DNA from 4 places in the Parasphingorhabdus sp. JC815 genome. Region 1 is predicted to be linked to each of the others. Evidence: predicted binding sites of a transcription regulator. Region 1 holds the regulator's gene; each other region holds the start of a gene.
The links. Region 1 encodes LexA, which represses DNA repair genes until DNA is damaged. Its sites were predicted from a motif close to GTTCCNCNCTTGTTCT; they were not measured.

Region 1 (5,308 bases):
GCAGTATTTTGGCGGAAAAGTTGTGCGCGGCGGGTTAATGCACGGCAAAACATCTCCAGTCACCCATGACAATAGCGGAGTCTTTGCGGGACTTCCCTCCCCCTTTACCGCCACCCGCTATCATTCATTGATTGTTGAGGATATTCCACAATCTTTGATCGTCAATGCGACTGCCCAAGACGGATCTGTCATGGGTTTTCGCCATGAAAGCCTCCCAATTCACGGGGTTCAATTCCATCCCGAAAGCATCGCTACCGAATATGGCCATGACTTGCTTGCCAATTTCATACAACTGGCCGGACTGACCCCAAAGCAAATCGCATGATTGACAGACTGATACGGCAGCTTCCGGTTTCCGGAATGCGAGGAGAGAAATAATGACAACCACCCTTCCCGATCCGGCTGCGCCGCTGTCCAGCACAGATGCACAAGCTGCCTTTGCCGCCATATTTGACGGCAAGGTTGATGACGAGAGTATCACAGACTTTCTGGTCGCATTGGCCGACCGCGGAGAGACAGCAACAGAAATTGCCGCAGCAGCGAAAGAAATGCGTACGCGCATGATCCCGGTTAACGCGCCTGCCGGTGCCATTGATGTGTGCGGAACCGGCGGAGATGGCAGCCACAGCCTCAACATATCAACAGCGACATCGCTGATCGTTGCCGCATGCGACATCCCGATGGCCAAACATGGCAATCGCGCTGCGTCCAGCAAATCCGGCGCAGCGGACACATTGGAAGCTCTGGGCCTTGATTTAGACAAAGCATCGTCGGGCGGAGAGAATCTTTTACGCGAGATTGGTGTCGCGTTCTTCTTTGCGCCCAATCATCACCCTGCGCTGGGACCGCTGGCCCCTATTCGCAAGGCTATTGGCCGACGGACAATCTTTAATCTGCTCGGTCCTTTGTGTAATCCGGCACGGGTCAGGCGTCAGTTGATCGGGGTTTCTACCCCCGACCTTGTGGAAACTTTTGCTCAAGCAGCGGCGCAGCTGGACTATGAAAAAATCATGATCGTGTCCGGTGAAGAGGGTTTGGATGAGCTAAGCATTTCCGGGCCGTCCCGGTTAGCGATTGTCGAGGGGCAGTCCATTATCCACAGCCGGATTACACCCGAAGACCTCGGCCTTTCGCGCCACGATGCCGACGCGATAAAAGGCGGCGATGCGGCTTATAATGCCGCTGCCCTAAGGAAATTGTTACAGGGTGAACGCTCTGCCTATCGCGATGCGGTATTGCTTAATAGCGCAGCCGCCTTGATGGTTGCCGGAGCAGCCGAAAGTTGGGAAGAGGGCGTTGAAGAAGCAACCGAAGCGCTCGACAAAGGCTTGGCCAATGCCATATTGGACTGCTGGATCGCTAATCAATAAGATATAGATAATGAATAAACTCACCGAAATTTGCGAAGCGAAACGCGAGCATGTGCGCGAGAGCCGGACCGCTATGTCCCCATCTGCCCTGCGTGATCGAGTGATGGAACAGACCCCGCCCAGAGGGTTTATTCGCGCTATTGAAGAAAAGTCGGCCAACGGCTTTGCCCTTATCGCAGAAATTAAAAAAGCCAGCCCGTCCAAAGGTCTGATCCGGGCTGATTTTGATCCTCCGGCCCATGCCCTTGCTTATGAAGCGGGCGGTGCGGCCTGTTTGTCGGTGCTCACCGATGCGCCCTATTTTCAGGGTGCGGATGAATATCTTGTCGCAGCACGGGCGGCCTGCAACCTCCCCTGCTTGCGAAAAGATTTTATGGTTGATCCGTGGCAGGTGGAAGAATCGCGAGCGCTTGGCGCAGATGCAATATTGGTTATCATGGCCGCTCTGGATGATGGTCTGGCTCTCGAAATCGAGGCGGCAGCCCATGAACTGGGCATGGATGTTCTGGTTGAAGTCCACGACGAAAGCGAACTGGAACGCGCGCTTAAACTGCGATCACGGCTTTTGGGTATCAATAATCGCAACCTCAAGACCTTTGAAACCAGCCTTGAACAAACCGAACGTCTGGCGAAACTTGTTCCCAAAGACCGGATCATGGTATCGGAAAGCGGTATATTTACCCATGAAGACTGCCAGAGACTGGCGCAGTCGGGCGCCCGTGCGTTTCTGGTCGGAGAGTCACTGATGAAACAGGCCGATATCGAAGCGGCAACCCGTTTGTTGCTATCAGGCGAATATATAAACACATGAGCAAACTCACCCATATTGATGAAAAGGGCGCGGCGCACATGGTCGATATATCGGCCAAGCAAGACACGGTCCGTGAAGCAAATGCCGAGGGTTTTATCAGTATGAAGCCCGATGTTCTGGACGCGATCAGGGCGAATAGCATGAAAAAAGGGGATGTGCTGTCCACTGCCCGTATCGCCGGGATCATGGCAGCAAAGAAAACCAGTGACATCATTCCGCTTTGCCACCCGCTTGCTTTAAGTAAAGTCACTGTGGATTTTATATTTCAAAACGCTGGTATCACCGTTCACTCTATGGCGCGTCTGACCGGAAAAACCGGCGTAGAAATGGAAGCTTTAACAGCGGCTTCTGTGGCGCTTCTAACCATTTATGACATGTCCAAAGCCATGCAGAAAGATATGGTAATCAGCGATATTCGCCTATTATCCAAATCCGGCGGCAAATCGGGAGACTGGACCGCATAATGACGTCATTGCTGCCTTTTGAAGATGCACAGAAGCGGTTAATTTCCATGGCGGAGCCCTTGGCGTCAGAAACGCTTCCGGTCGCGGAAGCACTGGGACGCTATCTTGCTGAAGACCTCATTGCCCGGCGTAGCCAGCCTGCTGGCGATATGTCAGCGATGGACGGCTATGCCATCCGCTTTGCCGATCGCGAGGGGCCATGGCAATTGGCCGGAGAATGTAAGGCCGGAAGCCCGCCTTGCCCGCCTATCAAGAGCGGACAAGCAGCGCGGATCTTTACCGGTGCGTTGATGCCGGACGGGGCCGATACCGTCGTCATGCAGGAAAATGTGACGCAGGATGAAGATGGCGGGAATGATATTATCCGCCTGATATCAGACCCCTCACCGAGCAAAGGCCATCATGTTCGCGGCAAAGGCGGGGACTTTAATGCCGGCGATATAATGCTACAGGCCGGAACATATCTTAGCGCCGCCGCTTTAGGACAAGCTGTTATGGCCGGCGCGGGCAGCATTACAGTCGGGCGACGCCCGAAGGTAGCGGTCCTTTCGACCGGCGATGAACTGGTTGCGCCAGGCACCGACACCCTATCGCATCAGATACCAGCCAGTAATGACGTCATGATAGCTGCGATGCTATCACAGACACCTGCTATAACCCACACGATCAGCAGGATAAAAGATAATCTGGATAGCCTTTGTGACGCCCTTGCCAGCGTTGATGATTGTGACGTCATTGTAAGCATCGGCGGGGCATCAGTGGGCGATCATGATCTGGTAGCTCCGGCATTTGAGCGGCTGGGCGGACAGACAGATTTCTGGAAAATAGCCATGAAGCCGGGCAAGCCGTTAATGGCCGGAAAACTTGGTGACAGCATAGTTCTTGCCCTGCCCGGCAATCCGGTGTCTGCTTTTGTTACGGCGACATTATTTCTGCTACCGCTGATCCGGCATATCGCGGGTTCCCGCTCGCCATTGCCCGTCATGCAAACTGCTGAGACGCGCACTGCTTTGCCTGCGACCACGCACCGCGCCGAATTTCTGCGGGCAAAGGTCGATAATAGTGGGATTACGGCAATGAATAGTCAGGACAGCGCCAAACTTTCCGTGCTCGCTGCTGCCAACGCCCTGCTCTATCGCCCACCTCATAGCCCTGTGCAGCCAGAAGGCATGGCCGTTTCCTATATTACTATTTGAATAGCACTTGACTTACCTGTGTATGTTTCATAATTGTTCTTTATACGTTCCCGATAAGGACATATACTATGCTCACCCCGAAACAACATGAACTTTTATGCTTCATCCATAATCGCTTGGAAGAATCAGGTGTATCTCCTTCTTTTGAAGAGATGAAAGATGCGCTGGGGCTGAAATCCAAATCCGGTATCCACCGATTGATCAGCGCATTGGAAGAACGGGGGTTCTTGCGGCGCCTTCCCAATCGGGCGCGCGCCTTGGAAGTGACCAAAATGCCCGAAGGCGGGAATATCAAACTTCCGGAAGCGGCAGAATCAAATGTGGTTAGTATTTCCTCCGGTTCGCCGCGACCCGCCGCCGCGAAAGAGCTTACTGTTGTTTCCAATGATGTGATTGAAATTCCTCTCCATGGCCGGATTGCCGCTGGTGCACCCATAGAGGCACTGGAAGGTCAGTCAGCTCTTTCGGTTCCTGCGGCCCTGCTGGGTTCTGGTGAACATTATGCGCTGGAAGTGTCGGGCGATTCGATGATTGAGGCTGGCATATTAGATGGCGATTATGCCCTAATCCAGCGCACCCAAACCGCACGGAACGGTGAAATTGTTGTCGCATTGGTTCATGATGAGGAAGCGACACTCAAATATCTCTACAAAGAAGGCGCTACGGTGCGTCTGAACCCCGCCAACAGCGCTTATGAACCACAGATATTCGGTCCTGATGAAGTGCAGATACAAGGCAAAATGGCCGGACTTTTGCGGCGTTATAACTGATAGCCGGATTGACCCTGACGGGCCGCGGTTTAGTCCGCAGGTCCCGTGAATGCCCGGCGCGCTGCTGAATTTTCCGGCGCAGCAAAGCGCATCCAGCTATGATGTCCGTTACGGTCCCGAACAGTTGTGATCTGCCGGTTTTCCAAATCTATTGTCATGCCGCCAACCTGACTTAATGTTGCGCGATCCGCTTTAATCCAGCGCGGTTGGCAACTGCGCGGAAGATAACGGTCGCTGATCACAATATCAGCCCGTCGACAAGCGGCTGATAATGCCAGCGCCGGAATATGATAAGAACTGCGCGTAGCGAGGATCACCCAGTTTCTATCGGTCGTTCTTATTGTCACTGTGCAACTATCTGCATTGCAAGAGGCATTGGGCCAATCCTCCAGCAAGGCCGCTTCACCGTCAATTCCGGCATTTTCCAATATCATATTACGGACAAAACCCCCGCTGCGGGTGCGTAACATGGCCAGTTCACCCTCGTCAGAGCGAAACCCGACATGGCGGCCATCGCCGGTAATATAAACGTCCGGCGCGCGGGACAGGTTAATGATTAAAATAGCGATGATGACGGGAAGAACTCCCCAAATCCGCCAGCGCTGACCCCAAAGAGAGAGCCACAGACCGCCAAATACCAATAACGCAAATGCCATAAGCGGCATTGTTGGCAACATAGTCACCGACCCCGGGCGAC
Region 2 (5,308 bases), on a different contig from region 1:
GAACAGTATGACCATGGCGCGGTTTAAAATCGCGGTAGAAAAGCTTGGTTATCAGCCGGGCGCGGTCGGCAAGCATGGCAATTTTGAAGCAGAAGGTTTCACAAGAGCCGACATCATGGCGTTTTCATCAAGGCGTCAAGAAATTATCGATGCGGTCCGCCAGCTCGGAATTCAAACGCCCAAAGCGCGGGATATTGCCGCGCTTCAAACCAGGTCGGCAAAATCTCCCATTGCTGACCGCGATGCGTTAGCGTCGAGTTGGCGCGGCGCAACTGATGATATCGGAATGGACCTACAAGGGAGGGTTTCGTCTGCGCTGGCCCGCACGGAAATGCTGAATGCGGTTCCCAGCTTTGCGAAAAGTCTGGCCGAACGCGGTAAAAAGCTGCTGCGTGATTTCGCCGCTGTTATTCGCGGGAATGCGGATGACCCGCTAATTCCAGACCATATATTAAAGAAAGATGCTGAAACCATTGCAGCGGCGCAGTCGGTTGCCTCTGCCATCAGGCATCTTGGAGAACGAGAGGCCGCCTTCCCGCGCGAAACTTTGCTTAAAACCGCGCTCGACTTTGGATTGCCTACGACAATCGATCATGTCGAACAGCGGGTGCGGTCTCTGGTCCGCTCAGGGGCCCTTGTCAAAGGCGCAGGCGGCAAGAAAGACTGGTTTACCTCGCAGGATGCCATAACGCTCGAGGAGCAAATACTTGTCCAAGTCGAAAGCGGCCGGTCTGCGGTTTCGCCCGTTATCAGTAGCGATGTCGCAGCCCAGCGCGTTCAGGCGATTTCTGCGCTTAACTATGGTTTCACCCTGAACGAGGGACAGGAAGCTGGCGCCCGGCTCATCATGTCATCTACCAATCGGACCGTAGCGGTCCAGGGGATTGCCGGCGCTGGTAAGTCCAGCCTCCTTAAACCCGTATCAGAGCTGTTACGAGAGCAAGGCAAACAAGTCTTCGGCCTTGCTGTTCAAAATACACTTGTCCAAATGCTCGAACGCGACACAGGCATCTCGTCAATGACGCTTGCCCGATTTTTGGGGAAACACGCCAAATTGCTGCATGCACCGACCGACCGCGCGCTGCTTTCAGAAGCAAGGCAACAGCTCAAAGATCATGTTCTCTTTCTTGATGAGGCCTCGATGGTATCGAGTACCGACAAAGAGAAGCTTGTGCGCCTCGCAAACCTAGTGCGTGTCGACAGGCTGGTGCTTATCGGGGATCGTAAGCAGCTCGGTGCTGTTGATGCCGGAAAGCCGTTTGACCTTATTCAGCAGGCTGGCGCCGAACGTGCGGTGATGGACGTCAATCTGAGGGCAAGGAACTTAGGATTGCGCCGCGCCCAAAGCGCCGCGCAATCAGGACTTGTGACCAAAGCTATGGGCTATCTCAAGGATTATACCATCGAAACCAATGACGACAGCGCGGTCATGGCCGCCGAACACTGGTTGTCGCTTTCGCCTTCCGCGCGCGAAAATACCGCTATTTATGCTTCAGGGCGTGCACTGCGATCCACGGTCAACCAAGCTGTTCAAACCGGTTTAAAGGCCAATGGTGAACTTGGAGCGGAGCCTTTGCGCTTGTCTACGCTCTCCCGCGTGAACACCACGCGTGAAGAGCTGCGCTATGTCTCGGGCTATAAAGCTGGCATGGTGCTTGAGGTTGCAGGAAGGGTTCGTAGTCAGGGCCTGAGGCAAGGTCAGTACCATGTGGCCGCGGTTGATGCACAACGCAAAATAATCAAATTGCGGGATCCCAAAGGAAAGATGGTGCAGTTTCATCCCTCGAAAATATGCGCCGGGAAAAGCGAAGATCGGCTGGCATTATTAGAAGAAAAGCAGCTAGACATTCATAGCAGCGAGCGCATTCGTTGGACCAAAAACGACCATAAACGCGGTCTTTTCAATGCCGATCAGGCAAAAATTACGGATATCGACAAGACTCATCTCACGCTGGTAACATCAGCAGGTATGGAACATAGGCTGAAACGCAGTGATCCTATGCTCAAAAGGCTTGATCTAGCCTATGCGCTTAATGCCCATATGGCCCAAGGCCTGACTTCGGACCACGGTATCGCCGTCATGGATAGCCGCGAAAAAAACCTCTCCAATCAGCAGACATTTCTCGTGACGATAACCCGACTACGCGACAGTCTGACCCTATTTGTTGATAACGCTGGCAAACTCGGCCGCGCAGTAGCGCAAAATACAGGTACCAAGACTTCCGCACTGGAAGTGACCGAGCGGCTCCGCCAAGCTGCGGCAACGGGGTTGAAAGCGGGCAAGTCGCAGGTCCAAGACAAGGCCTCTGGAACAGATAAGCCAGAAATTACAAAAGACATGTTAAAACCTTTTGAGATCGGGATTTAAGAGGCAACGGGGGGTGCGTCATCGCTGGACATATTTCTGGGACTATCGCATGTGATTTGGGTCATGTTTAATCTAATCCTGCTCCTCGCCTTAAAAGTGGCCATTGTTCCAAGCGGTGAAACATTTACCTGCACGCCTATACGGGTATGGGATGGCGATGGACCGAGTATGGTGCTCTGAAGGTCCAAGAATCAGACTTTCCGGCATTGCCGCTCGTGAATTGGATCGCACCTGCAGACCTAGCCACCCTTGCCCAAAGGCAGCAGCAAAAAAAGCCCGCAATGCGCTCGTAAATCTTGTTGGACGTCCGGTCGGCGCTTCCAGTGAAGGGCATATATTGGTGAGCGGACCCGCTATGCAGTGTAGGTCAGACGGCGGAGCTGGCGGAACGAGAACCGCAGCATGGTGCATTTCGCCTAAAAGCGGCGACATCAACTGCGCTATGGTGCGCGGCGGCTGGGCCGCCCGGTGGAATAAATATTGGAAGCGGCATCGCTGTGCGTGATCAGCCGAACAGGTCAAACAATAGCTGGAGCGCCAAGCTCCTCTATCTTGAGGTGGGTTTTATAGCTATTATAATATTGGGCTGGCCACTTTACACGCTCGTTCGCTGGCTAATCACCAAGCTATAATTGTTTATATCGCGCGGCAAAACCAGATAACCCTGCCAATGATATGAATGGAAGCGCGGTCCACGTCATCCCAAGTCGGATAGGCTATATTATCACTGGAGATCGTGATTTGTTTACCGCCAGGTTTAAGAGCAACCCGTTTAACCACGAGCGTATCGTCTGAACGCAAGACGTAGATGCCATCTCTAAGACGCGCGCCATGATCGGACGCATCAACAAGCACCTCATCTCGGTGACTAAGGGTTGGTTCCATAGAATCGCCGATCACACGGACAATCGAAAGGCTTGAGCTCTTGGACGGTGTCAGCTTTTTGAGCCATCGCTCGTCAAATCCAAAACGCGTCTGGCTATTTTCGCTTTCAGCAATCGCGCCAAATCCAGCGGACGCATCCACGTCTAAAGTAGCGATTTCGACTAGACCGTTATGGATCGCAGGCGGCGGTCCACCAAGCAGCTGCTCATCGACGCCAAAATAACGCGCTAGCTTACGGCGATCTTCGTCGTCGAGCTTGCGAGGGCTGCCACGTTTTATGAATTGCTGGATGTAAGCAGGGTTGCGACCGAGAAGCCGTGATAGGCCTGAATAATCATCTTTGTTATGCTGAATAAGCCGGTCCAGCTCTTCTCTCACATTGTCCATCGGCAATGCCTTTCATTCAATCCAGTCATCTTAGTAATAGGAATTATCCTAGACAATATAGATTCTTCCTAATAGGAGCATAACAAGAACGCAAGTGAAAGCTGATTCGAGGAAGACAATGAAATTATTAGACCGTATTGAGCTGCACTTGAAGCAAACGCATATTTCTGCGACGCGATTTGGCAGGCGGGCCGTGGGGGATCCTAGATTTGTGCTGGATCTTAGAATGGGGCGAAGACCGAGGCGGCGGACGGTGGAGAAAGTTGAAAATTACTTAAGCGAGACAAGTGGTAAAATGATCTAGCAAGCTTTGGAGAGTCTCTTTAAAACCTTACCTAATATCTAAGCTATATTTTAGATGTAAACGTTGGAAGTTTGATGTCCAATGACTTCAGTTATATTATATTCAATCTTGTGAGTTATATGAGCGCTTAGGGCATAAGCCATATAAGCGGCGCAACGCCGCATCTTCAAGCGCAAGGTAAAATTAAAGACCGGCACCAGACGCTCAAAACAGCATCCTGCTCACAATCTACGCCTAATCCGTTGATCTTGACGACCAGATCGAAGCTTACATCGAGTGCCGTTACTACAAGCGCTGCCATGAGAGCTTGAATAACATGCTCCCACCCCAAAAAAGTGCCTAACTTGGAAGGGGTCAGAAAATCACCCAACAACGATAATTGATCAAACAAACAATTGCACAAGAGCGCTTGCAACACCGAACGTTTGTTGATTAATGTCAACATGGCAAAAAGGCCAAACAATAACAAAAGTTAAGCCTCAATTTGTCTAACTTATTATAATGACGAATAGTTACAGAAGGGCTAGGGCGCCAGCAAACAATGGGGATTTTGAGGGGAGGGGCTATGCGGTGGTGAGTGCTTCAGCAATACAAGACTACAAGATGTCATTTAGCACTGGCGGACTCTTCCTGAACGAAAGCCTTGAACTCGCGCGCTTGCATGAAGACGGCGAGCCTTGGGAAGACACAATTCTCAGAGCCATGGAGGAAGGCACAACCAGTCTGCCGAAATCAACTTCGAACCGTCGATCGTTGCGCGAAATTGCTAACCGCCTGCTTACTCTTACCAATGAGGAACGCACTTACCTTTTGGAAGGGGCGGATCGCTCCGAGCAGCAGGCGCTGTTGTGGATCGCCACATGCCGCGCATATCGGTTCGTTCGTGAATTTGCGGTGGAAGTGGTGAGAGAGCGATACCTGTCTTACCAACTCGATTTACCGCTCGAAAGCTTTGACATTCTTTTTGAAGCGAAAGCTGAATGGGATGAGGGACTGGCCGGATTAAGTCGGTCGACCCGCTTGAAACTTCGTCAAATCATGTTTCGCATGATGCGTGAAGCCGGAATCATTTCAGAAGATGATCGCATTCAAACCGCGATTATTTCCACACGTTTGAAACACATGATTGAAGACCACAACCCCGGCGATCTGGCCATTTTCCCTAGCGTTCCGCTCGAGGGAGCTTAATTTGAAACGAGGACTAAACCGAAAAGAGCGGGCCGAACACCTCTACCACGTGATCACCAGTGAACGCTTCCTGACCAAACAAGGCCTAGGGAATGAAGTGCCATTTTTTATCTACCCCTTTCCCGCCGAGGAAGGGCTTACCATGGTTGAGGACCGTGAAGATCTTGTGACCCGAA
Region 3 (5,308 bases), 190 kb from region 1:
ATAACAGCAACCGGGCTGCTGGTCTGGTCCGTCAACTCTTGGCCTTTTCACGGCAACAAACCTTACGACCACAGGTTCTACAGCTTCCCGATGTGGTCTCAGACGTGTCGAACCTGCTCAAGCGGCTATTGGATGACTCTATTGAGCTAGAGGTCAAACATGGCCGCAATCTGGGACTGGTCCGTGCCGATCCGGGGCAGTTGGAGCAGGTGATCATAAATCTTGGTGTAAACGCCCGTGATGCTATTAATGCCAGCGGAGCCAATGGCGGTAAGATTTCGATCACGACCCAGATGATTACACCTTCTGACGTCCGGGCGTTGAAAAACGATATTCTCCCCGTCGGGGACTATACCGCCCTGTTCGTGAGTGATACAGGGATGGGCATCCCGCCGCAGGTGATTGGCAAGATATTTGAACCTTTCTTCACGACCAAAGATGTTGGGAAGGGCACCGGGCTTGGCCTCTCCACCGTTTACGGGATTGTCAAACAATCGGGCGGTTATATTTTTGCGGAATCCAATCCTGATGAAGGGGCCACGTTCGCAATTTATTTTCCGGTTCATAAGGGACTGGATCACGAAACATCGCAAACAGCCGAACCGCCCAAGGCTCTGGCCAAAAAAGAACTATGGGGCAGTGGTCATATTTTGCTGGTGGAGGATGAGGATATGGTCCGCGCCGTGGCAGAACGTGCATTAACGCGGCAGGGTTATACCGTAGTAACTGCGAGCGATGGCGAAGAAGGGTTGCAGCATTTGACCAGCATGGAAGAGGGCGAAAACGCTTTTGATATGATTGTGTCGGATGTGGTCATGCCGAATATGGACGGACCGGCAATGGCCAAGCAGGCACGCGAACTATATCCTGAAATCCCGATTCTGTTCATGTCCGGCTATGCCGAAGAGCAACTGCGAAAATCCATTGATCTCGACAATGTCGCATTTCTGCCCAAGCCATTTTCTGTTGCACAAATCGCGCAAGCTGTCGGGGAAGTTTTGGCCGAACATAATAAATAGACTATGGATTTGCTCGTAACATACTGAAATATAATGACTATTTGTAATTGCAAGAAAATAATGTTCTCCCCTTGTTCTCAAAGAACAAATGCGGTACATCATATCGGGCATTGATTGATATCGTACAAGCAATTAGCGAAGGGGACAGGCAAATGGCCGGTAATTTAAAAGTCGTAGAATCGGATACTCAGTTGAACTCATCAGACAGACAAAAAGCGCTCGACGCCGCATTGGCACAGATTGACCGTGCTTTTGGCAAAGGCTCGGCCATGAAGCTTGGCTCCCGCAAGGCTATGGAGGTTGAATCAATCTCCACCGGCTCGTTGGGGCTCGATATTGCACTTGGCATCGGGGGATTGCCAAAGGGACGTGTAATCGAAATCTATGGCCCGGAAAGTTCGGGTAAAACGACATTGGCGCTGCACGTTATTGCCGAAGCGCAAAAAGCGGGCGGCACTGCGGCCTTTGTCGATGCGGAACACGCGCTTGATCCGGTTTATGCCAATGCGCTGGGTGTGGATATTGACGAGCTGATTATATCGCAGCCTGATACGGGTGAGCAGGCTCTGGAGATTACAGATACGCTGGTGCGCTCTAACGCCATTGATGTTCTGGTTGTCGACTCGGTTGCGGCGCTGGTCCCACGTGCAGAAATCGAAGGTGAAATGGGTGATTCCCATGTCGGTTTGCAGGCCCGTTTGATGAGCCAGGCACTACGCAAGCTGACCGGATCGATCAGCCGTTCCAAATGTATGGTGATTTTCATCAATCAGGTGCGGATGAAAATTGGTGTCATGTATGGCAATCCCGAAACGACGTCGGGCGGCAATGCGTTAAAATTCTATGCCTCGGTCCGCCTCGACATCCGCCGCACCGGACAGATCAAGGAGCGGGACGATATTGTCGGCAACTCGACTCGCGTAAAAGTAGTGAAAAACAAGGTTGCGCCTCCGTTCAAGCAAGTCGAATTTGATATTATGTACGGACAGGGCATCTCCAAGGTAGGAGAAATCATTGATCTGGGCGTCAAAGCCGGCGTGGTCGAAAAAGCCGGTGCCTGGTTCTCCTATGATTCGGTTCGAATTGGTCAGGGCCGTGAAAATTCCAAACGCTTCCTGCTCGAAAACCCTGAACTGATGGCGAAGCTGGAAAAACAGATCCGCGGCAACGAGGAAGAAATTGCCGAAGATATGATGACCGGCTCTGCTGCCAGCGACAAGGACAGCGGGGAGGGTGAATAAAAGGATTTAGAAACGGGCTTGCCCTTCTTCTGCTTCTTTTCCCAAATTATAAGTTTTGCCGGTTCGCTGCCCCGAGGCGAACCTTGGCACCCGGGCCGTCCTTCTGTCCCCCGATAGTCAGGACGGCCCCCTTTTTACGGTCTTTTTATTGGCGGCTCGGTTGCTCTTTGACAAACTTGGAAGAATCCGGCCCGTTTCTGCTATTTTGGGTTGTGAATTGTGTGAACTTTGGAAGGACCAACGGCTTTTTCCGTTTTAGCCAAATAGCTCTTATGATGAACTCTCTCTCTGTGATGGTTTTTTTCATCAATTCATTCACGGGATTGTCAAGCGGACAGGCGTCGCCTAAGTCGAATCCATGATTACAACCAATGATATAAGACGCTCTTTTCTGGAATTTTTTAACGAGAAGGGACATGAAATTGTCCCGTCTTCTCCATTGATTCCGCATAATGACCCGACATTAATGTTCATTAATGCCGGTATGGTGCCTTTTAAAAATATTTTTACTGGAGCAGAAAAGAGTAAATTTCTCACTGCAACATCTAATCAGAAATGCGTCCGCGCTGGCGGCAAGCATAATGATCTGGATAATGTCGGCTACACGGCCCGCCACCACACATTTTTTGAAATGCTCGGCAATTTTTCCTTTGGTGATTATTTCAAGGAACAGGCCATTCATAACGCATGGGAATTGATCACAAAAACATGGGAAATCTCTCCTGATCGCTTGACTGTGACTGTCTATCATACGGATGATGAAGCTTTTGATTTGTGGCGAAAAATCTCTGGACTTCCCGAAGAGCGGATTATTCGCATAGCCAGCAATGATAATTTCTGGTCCATGGGCGATACCGGACCTTGCGGACCATGTAGCGAGATTTTCTACGACCATGGCGAAAATATTTTTGGCGGGCCACCCGGCAGCCCGGATGAAGATGGCGACCGCTTTGTTGAAATCTGGAATCTGGTGTTCATGCAATATGAACAGGATGGGACTGGCAACCGCATTGATCTGCCAAAGCCGTCAATTGATACCGGCATGGGTCTGGAACGTGTCGCTGCGGTTATGCAGGGCACTCATGATAATTATGACATTGATCTGTTTAAAGCCCTGATTGCTGAATCCGGGACTCTAACAGGAACCGCCACGACGGGCGATAATCAAGCCAGCCACCGTGTAATAGCTGATCATTTGCGTGCTTCATCATTTCTGGTTGCTGATGGCGTGTTGCCGGCCAATGAAGGCCGCGGTTATGTGCTTCGGCGGATTATGCGCCGCGCCATGCGCCATGCCCATCTTCTGGGTACGAAAGACCCGTTGATGCACCGGATGGTTGGTGCACTGACCGGTGAGATGGGCAATGCCTTTCCCGAATTGATTCGTGCGAAACCGTTGATTGAGGAAACTTTGCTGCGGGAGGAAACCAATTTCCGCAGGACGCTCGACAAGGGGCTCAAGCTGCTCGATGCCGAAATTACTGGTATGGAAGAGGGGGACACTTTGCCCGGTGCAACAGCCTTCAAGCTGTATGACACTTATGGCTTCCCTTATGATCTGACCGAAGATGCCTTACGCACAAAGTCTCTGGGGATTGACCGCGAAGGTTTCGATAAAGCCATGGAAGAGCAGAAAGCAGCCGCTCGCGCTGCGTGGAAGGGCTCTGGTGATCAGGCTTCCGAAGCCATCTGGTTCGATATTGCCGAACGCGAAGGTAGCACCGAATTTACCGGATATAGCGCAGAGGCCGGTGATGCCATGGTCATAGCTTTGGTCAAAGATGGTGAAGAGGTGCGCTCTGCTAAGGCGGGGGACAAGCTCATTATGTTGACCAACCAAACGCCTTTCTATGGCGAAAGTGGTGGTCAAATGGGCGACAGCGGTCTGGCAACAGGTGAGGGCGGGTTTGCCGCAGATATTTCAGATACAAGCAAGCCGCTCGGCCGTCTTCACGCACATCATTTAACCATCAAAGATGGCGCTGTTTCTGTAGGTGACACCGTCCATTTGATAGTGGATTGCGCCCGGCGGACCCAGCTTCGCGCCAATCATAGCGCGACCCATTTGCTCCATAAGGCATTGCGTCAACATCTTGGCGATCATGTTACACAAAAGGGCAGCCTAGTCGCGCCGGACCGCTTGCGTTTTGATTTCTCTCATACATCAGCCCTGACGGATGAAGAGATTAAAGCGATCGAAGCGGATGTGAACGCACAGATTCGCGGTAACAGTGCCGTGGTGACTCGTCTGATGAGCCCCGATGATGCCGTCGCGGCAGGGGCGCTTGCATTATTCGGAGAGAAATATGGCGATGAAGTCCGTGTTTTGTCGATGGGATTGGATGATGATAGCGATTATTCAGTCGAGCTGTGCGGGGGGACGCATGTCAACGCTCTGGGTGACATCGGATTGATGGTGATTGTCTCTGAATCCGCTGTATCCAGTGGTGTTCGCCGGATAGAAGCCCTCACCGGGGAAGCGGCCCGGTTGTGGTTGAGCGCGCGTGATAGCAAATTAAAATCTATCGCCGCGACGCTGAAAGCCTCTCCCGATGAACTGTCGGAGCGTGTAGCCGCTTTGGTGGAGGACCGGAAAAAGCTCAATCGTGAGCTGACAGAAGCAAAAAAAGCATTGGCTTTGGCAGGAGATGGCGGCTCTTCGCCCTCTGCTGAAATGGAAATGATCGGTGATGTTACATTCAGCGGACAAGTCATCAATGGCTTGAATTCTAAGGAACTTCGCGGCTTAATTGACGAGACCAAAAAGAAAATAAGTAGCGGTGTCACCGCCTTGATCGCTGTTAATGATGGCCGGGCAACAGTTGCCGTTGGCGTTACCGATGATATGACAGACAGGCATAGCGCGGTTGATCTAGTGCAGGCTGCGGTTGCAGCTGTTGGTGGTAAAGGCGGTGGCGGCCGGCCTGATATGGCGCAGGGCGGTGGTCCTGATGGGGATAAGGCTGAAGATGCTCTTAAAGCTATAAAAGCTATACTTGCGGGTTAAGCTTTTCTGTAGCAATTCTGCTGGAATCCATTTCTGATGAT
Region 4 (5,308 bases), on a different contig from region 1:
GCCAATCGCCAAAACACCGAAAACGGCAATCTGCCATCCCGGCAGCGCCCCTTCCGCCGCAGGGGCACGGGACAATGCTGCCACAATTGTCAAAAGCGGAATGATCGACAAATCCTGAAACAACAGGATCGAAAATGTTCTTTCACCGCCCGGCGTATTAAGACGACCGGAAGATTGCAACATCGGCAAAACCTGTGCGGTAGAAGAAAGCGCAAGTGGCAAACCCAGTGCTAGCGCAGCGCCAAGAGTGAAGTTTGTCGTCGCCATGATGAGCAGGAAAAGCGCCAGTCCGCATAGCGCCACCTGCCCCATGCCCAGACCGAATATCGCCCGGCGCAACCGCATCAATCGGGACGGAGCGAGTTCCAGCCCGACCAGAAACAGCAGCAGAATGATCCCGATTTCGGAAAACTCAAGGATGTTGGCACCCTCACGGATCAGGCCCAACCCTTGTGGGCCGATCAATATGCCTGCAATAAGATAGCCCAGAACCGCACCAATTCCGAATTTGCGAAACACAAGCACCAATATCAGCGCTGCTCCCAGCATGGTGAAACCGCCAAGGAGCAAATCGCCTAAATGTGTTTCTGTGCCGTCCATCCGTTAGACCACCTCATCCTCATGGGTTTCAAATGCGGCCAATATGGCATCATAAGGCAAAACTATTGCGGCATGACGACCGGCATGGTCCTTCGCAGCGCGTAGATGCTCCATGTTATCCCAATCGCCGGGTTGTTCGTGTGAACCTGCCAGAAATCCGGCTAAATGCTCCCGGGCTGCGGCAATGTTTTTTGCCGATTTTCCGATTGCCTGCGCCGCCAAAATCGCTGTGGAAGCCTGACCCAATGCACAGGCCTTCACTTCTATTCCCAATTGAGAGATCAGCCCGTCATCCGACAATATAATATCGGCAGCGACCCGGCTGCCGCAGGTGCGTGAGCGGACCTCCGCCGTGCCATCGGGCTTGTCCAGTCGCAATTGATGCGGAATTGAAACAGCCAGACGGAGTATCTCGCGGTTATAAAGTGCGCCGCTCACTCCTCAACCTCCGGCCCGAGCCCAGTAATTTCCTTCTGTTTTCCAACAAATTCAACCATCGCATCCCCGCTGGCATTCAATAACGGATATGTCCGCGAATCCGCAATCCACTCTGGTCGCGGCTCAGCTGCACCATAGATGCTGTCATAAACAAGGATAACCAACAGATAGGCAAGCGTGGCGCCAATCAACCCCTTGATCATACCAAAACCGAAACCAAGCACACGGTCAACAGGTCCCAACAGCGATTTACGCGACCTTTGACCGATTGATCTGGCGATCCAGCGGCCCAAAGCATAAGTGACGATGACAATCGAACAAAATGCCAGAACCGAAGCGCCGCCTTCCGTTCCGATCGGCGCAATCAAAAACTCCGTCACCGGCATATGCAGGAAACGGACCGCAAAGATGACCATCACCCATGCAATAAGTGCAAGTATTTCTTGCACAAATCCGCGCAGGAAACCCAATATAGCTGCGCCGCCCATCAGCAGTAAAACAAAGATATCCAAACTGGTCATAAAATCTAGCTAAGCGCGGGCAAGCATATGGTCAACGAGATTGGCAAGTTTTGCAAATTGTTGTTGTTTTACAGTGCCGCCGACTTTCTCTCCGGAAGCCGGAATCATCGCCCGGTCAAATCCCAGTTTCGATGCTTCTTTCAGGCGAAGCGGTGTATTGGACACAGGACGGATTTCCCCCGAAAGCGCAATCTCACCGAATATAACAGCGTCGCTGGGCATGGGCCGTTCCGCATGGGCAGAGATCAGCGCCGCCGCAACTGCCAGATCAGCCGCCGGATCAGTCAAACGGTATCCACCGGCCACATTCAGATATACCTCCGCGCCAGAAAAGCTGAGGCCACAGCGCGCTTCAAGCACCGCCAAAATCATCGCGAGGCGCGAACTGTCCCAACCGACAACCGAGCGGCGCGGCGTAGCCCCGCTGGCCAGCCGGACGGTCAGCGCCTGAATCTCCACCAGCACGGGCCGTGTTCCTTCCAAGGCAGGAAAAACGGTCGCGCCGGTCACTTCTTCGCTTCTGTCCGTCAGGAAAAGTGCGGAAGGATTCTGCACTTCGCTTAGCCCCATTTCCTCCATCGCAAACACACCGATCTCGTCCGTGCCGCCGAAACGGTTTTTTATGGCTCGCAAAATCCGATATTGGTGGCTGCGCTCCCCTTCAAAGCTCATCACTGTATCGACCATATGTTCCAGCACGCGTGGACCAGCAATATTGCCGTCCTTGGTGACATGGCCGACCAGCATGATCATTGTGCCATATTCCTTGGCAAATTTGATCAGCTCCTGCGCGGATGCGCGCACCTGACTGACCGTTCCCGGCGCCCCTTCGATAAGATCACTGTGCATTGTCTGAATGGAATCAATCACTACAAAATCGGGCGCATCCTTGGACAAGGTGGTCAAAATATCACGCACCGAAGTCGCCGACGCCAGTTTAACCGGCGCACTCCCCAAGCCCAGCCGCCGTGCACGCAGCCGCACCTGATCCGCGGCTTCTTCACCCGATATATAGGCCACAGAACAGCCTGCATTGGCGAGCCGTGCAGACACCTGCAACAGCAATGTTGACTTGCCAATACCCGGATCGCCGCCCATCAACGTAGCGGAACCGGCTACCAACCCGCCGCCAACCGCGCGGTCAAATTCCTCGATACCCGTTTTTTTGCGTTCCGGCAGTTTGATTTCGGAATCCAGCCCGACCAGCCGGACTTCCCGTCCGCCACTTTGCAAATTATGCTTGGCGGCAAATACGGTTTCCCCCGCCTCTTCAATCAGCGTGTTCCAGTCACCGCAATCAGCGCACTGCCCCTGCCAACGATGCGAGATAGAGCCGCATTCCTGACATACATATTTTTTCTTTGGCTTGGCCATGACCATACTTTCACTAGAACAAAAACAGAACGCTATAGTTTTTCTTGGTTTTTTCAACCACTTTCATGCTTGCGCCATGCCCTTCATGCTGCCAATCTTGGAAAAATGCGCCAAAAGGAACTCAGACTCGCTCTTATTTGCTATGGCGGCGTTAGTCTTGCCATTTATATGCATGGTATAACCAAAGAAGTCTGGAAACTCGCCAGAGCCAGCCGGGATTTTTACGATGGCGAGCAGCCCGGGAACAACAGCCGCGCTGTCTATCATAACATCATGACCTGGATCGAACAGGAAACCGGCGTCAAACTGCGTGTGCTACCGGATATTATCTCGGGTGCCAGTGCCGGCGGGATTAACGGCATTTTTCTGGCTCAAGCGATTATTTCGGGCGAATCGCTGGAACCGCTAACGGAGATGTGGCTGGAAAAAGCGGATGTTGATACATTGCTTGATCCCGATGCCAGGCCGCTGTCACGCTTTTCCAAATTCTGGGCTGAACCCATTGCATGGATGGCACTGGGCCGCAAAGGCGGAGCGGTAGAGCAAACCGTTTCAAAAGAGGCGCGGGAAGAAGTGAAGATGAAACTCTCCCGCTTTGTGCGTGCGCGCTGGTTTGCGCCTCCATTCGGGGGAAAAATATTCTCTGGCCTGATCATGGATGCGCTTGCCAGCATGAAAAATGCCAAACTTGGCCCGAAGTTGCTGCCGCCCGGACAACCGCTGGACTTGTTTGTGACGGTTACAGATTTTGTCGGCTATCCCGAAAGACTGCAACTGCACAGTCCATCAGAAGCCCTGGAGATGGAGCACCGGATCACGATCAGTTTTTCGACACGGGGAACAAACCGCTCGAACATTGCCGATCCGGCTGAACTGGTGTTTGCGGGCCGAGCGACAGCCAGTTTTCCCGGTGCTTTTCCGCCATTTACCGTTGCAGAACTCGATAATGTTTTAACGGCTCGCAAACTTGACTGGCCCAACCGGAAAAATTTCCTGAAACGCATATTACCCAATCAAAGCCGTGCCGGAACCGCTGAAGACACTGTGCTGATAGATGGCTCTGTTTTAGCTAACGCTCCCTTTTCCCAAGCGATAGATGCATTGAGAAACCGGCCTGCAAAACGCGAGGTGGATCGACGCTTTGTCTATATTGATCCTCGTCCCGATCTGGATGTCGACAAAAGCAAACGCGCTTTGCGGCGCTTGCAAGCAGCACAGGAGGCCGAGGACGAAAGCCTGCCCGGTTTCTTTTCCACTATATTCGGAGCTATTTCGAATATTCCGCGCGAACAGCCGATCCGTGACAATCTTGATGATATATCGCGGCGCTCCAACCGGATCATCCAGATGCGGCAGATTATGGAGAATCTGCGAACGGAGGTTGATTATAATGTTGAGACCATTTTCGGAAGAACGCTTTTTCTCGACAGCCCGACAGCAGCCAGACTGGCTTCATGGAGACGCAAATCTAGGGAAAAAGCAAGCAAGATGGCCGGGTTTTCCTATAGTGCCTACGGTCATCTGAGGCTTGCTACTGTAGTCGAGGATATCGCCCATACGGTAAAGCGCGCGCAGTCCGATACTTCTTCGCATAATCACCACGCCGTGCGATCGGCTTTATGGTCTAATTTGCAGCAGCGCGGTTTTGACGATCTCTCCAAAAAGGGCGGGCTTGGCCCATCGAAAATAGCTTATGAGTTTTTCAAGGCCCATGATCTGGGTTATCGCATACGCCGCATTCGATTTTTGGCGCGGCGCTTTGCCGAAGACCTTGACCGCACAGTTCCAGAGAATTTTGCAGTGGTCGAGCAAGCCCATGATACGATCTATGAGTGCCTTTCGCTTTATATCGAGCGTGAGACAATCGAATATCTGGGCGATGATTTTATGGCCATGTCCGAACATGCAGAGACACAACCGGCGGCTATGCTGGAGCAGTTGGCCAGCGCCCGTGATCTGGTCGCAGTAGACGCAATGGTTGATCGGAAACTGATCAAAGCCATGGCTAAACTGCCTAAGGCTGAGCGGCGGTCAATGCTCTTGGCGTTCCTTGGCTTCCCGTTTTACGACATTGCCACATTGCCCCTTCTTCAGGGCGAGGGACTGGACGAATTTGATCCGATAAAAGTGGACCGTATTTCACCCGAAGACGCCACAACCATCCGCACAGGCGGTGTCCTTGCGACGTTAAAAGGTATTGAATTTAATAATTTCGGAGCGTTCTTTAGCAGAAGCTACCGCGAGAATGATTATTTATGGGGCCGGCTGCACGGTGGTGAGCGCATGATCGACATATTGATCTCCACGCTTCCTGAATCCAAACAGCCTGATGCGGCCAAAACGCTGGAATTTAAAAAAGCGCTGTTCCAAGCGAT

Region 2: AB1K62_RS11675 (S24 family peptidase) is a predicted target of LexA. The motif match lies at 3,720-3,735, and genes of this name have one in related genera.
Region 3: recA (recombinase RecA) is a predicted target of LexA. The motif match lies at 1,082-1,097, and genes of this name have one in related genera.
Region 4: radA (DNA repair protein RadA) is a predicted target of LexA. The motif match lies at 2,949-2,964, and genes of this name have one in related genera.

The regions. Positions count from the first base shown of each region.
Region 1 is NZ_JBFEFM010000001.1:540,951-546,258, reverse strand. It holds gene AB1K62_RS02620 (aminodeoxychorismate/anthranilate synthase component II) at 1-325, shown strand, start outside; gene trpD (anthranilate phosphoribosyltransferase) at 378-1,370, shown strand; gene trpC (indole-3-glycerol phosphate synthase TrpC) at 1,378-2,181, shown strand; gene moaC (cyclic pyranopterin monophosphate synthase MoaC) at 2,178-2,645, shown strand; gene AB1K62_RS02600 (molybdopterin molybdotransferase MoeA) at 2,645-3,841, shown strand; gene lexA (transcriptional repressor LexA) at 3,910-4,611, shown strand; gene AB1K62_RS02590 (ComEC/Rec2 family competence protein) at 4,641-5,308, opposite strand, start outside.
Region 2 is NZ_JBFEFM010000005.1:32,313-37,620, reverse strand. It holds gene mobF (MobF family relaxase) at 1-2,368, shown strand, start outside; gene AB1K62_RS11675 (S24 family peptidase) at 3,005-3,640, opposite strand; gene AB1K62_RS11670 (hypothetical protein) at 4,111-4,389, opposite strand; gene AB1K62_RS11665 (DUF1819 family protein) at 4,518-5,132, shown strand; gene AB1K62_RS11660 (DUF1788 domain-containing protein) at 5,134-5,308, shown strand, end outside.
Region 3 is NZ_JBFEFM010000001.1:349,692-354,999, forward strand. It holds gene AB1K62_RS01690 (response regulator) at 1-1,019, shown strand, start outside; gene recA (recombinase RecA) at 1,172-2,260, shown strand; gene alaS (alanine--tRNA ligase) at 2,619-5,267, shown strand; gene AB1K62_RS01705 (cation:proton antiporter) at 5,251-5,308, opposite strand, start outside.
Region 4 is NZ_JBFEFM010000004.1:124,112-129,419, forward strand. It holds gene AB1K62_RS10505 (monovalent cation:proton antiporter-2 (CPA2) family protein) at 1-600, opposite strand, end outside; gene AB1K62_RS10510 (iron-sulfur cluster assembly scaffold protein) at 604-1,038, opposite strand; gene AB1K62_RS10515 (CvpA family protein) at 1,035-1,559, opposite strand; gene radA (DNA repair protein RadA) at 1,569-2,933, opposite strand; gene AB1K62_RS10525 (patatin-like protein) at 3,039-5,308, shown strand, end outside.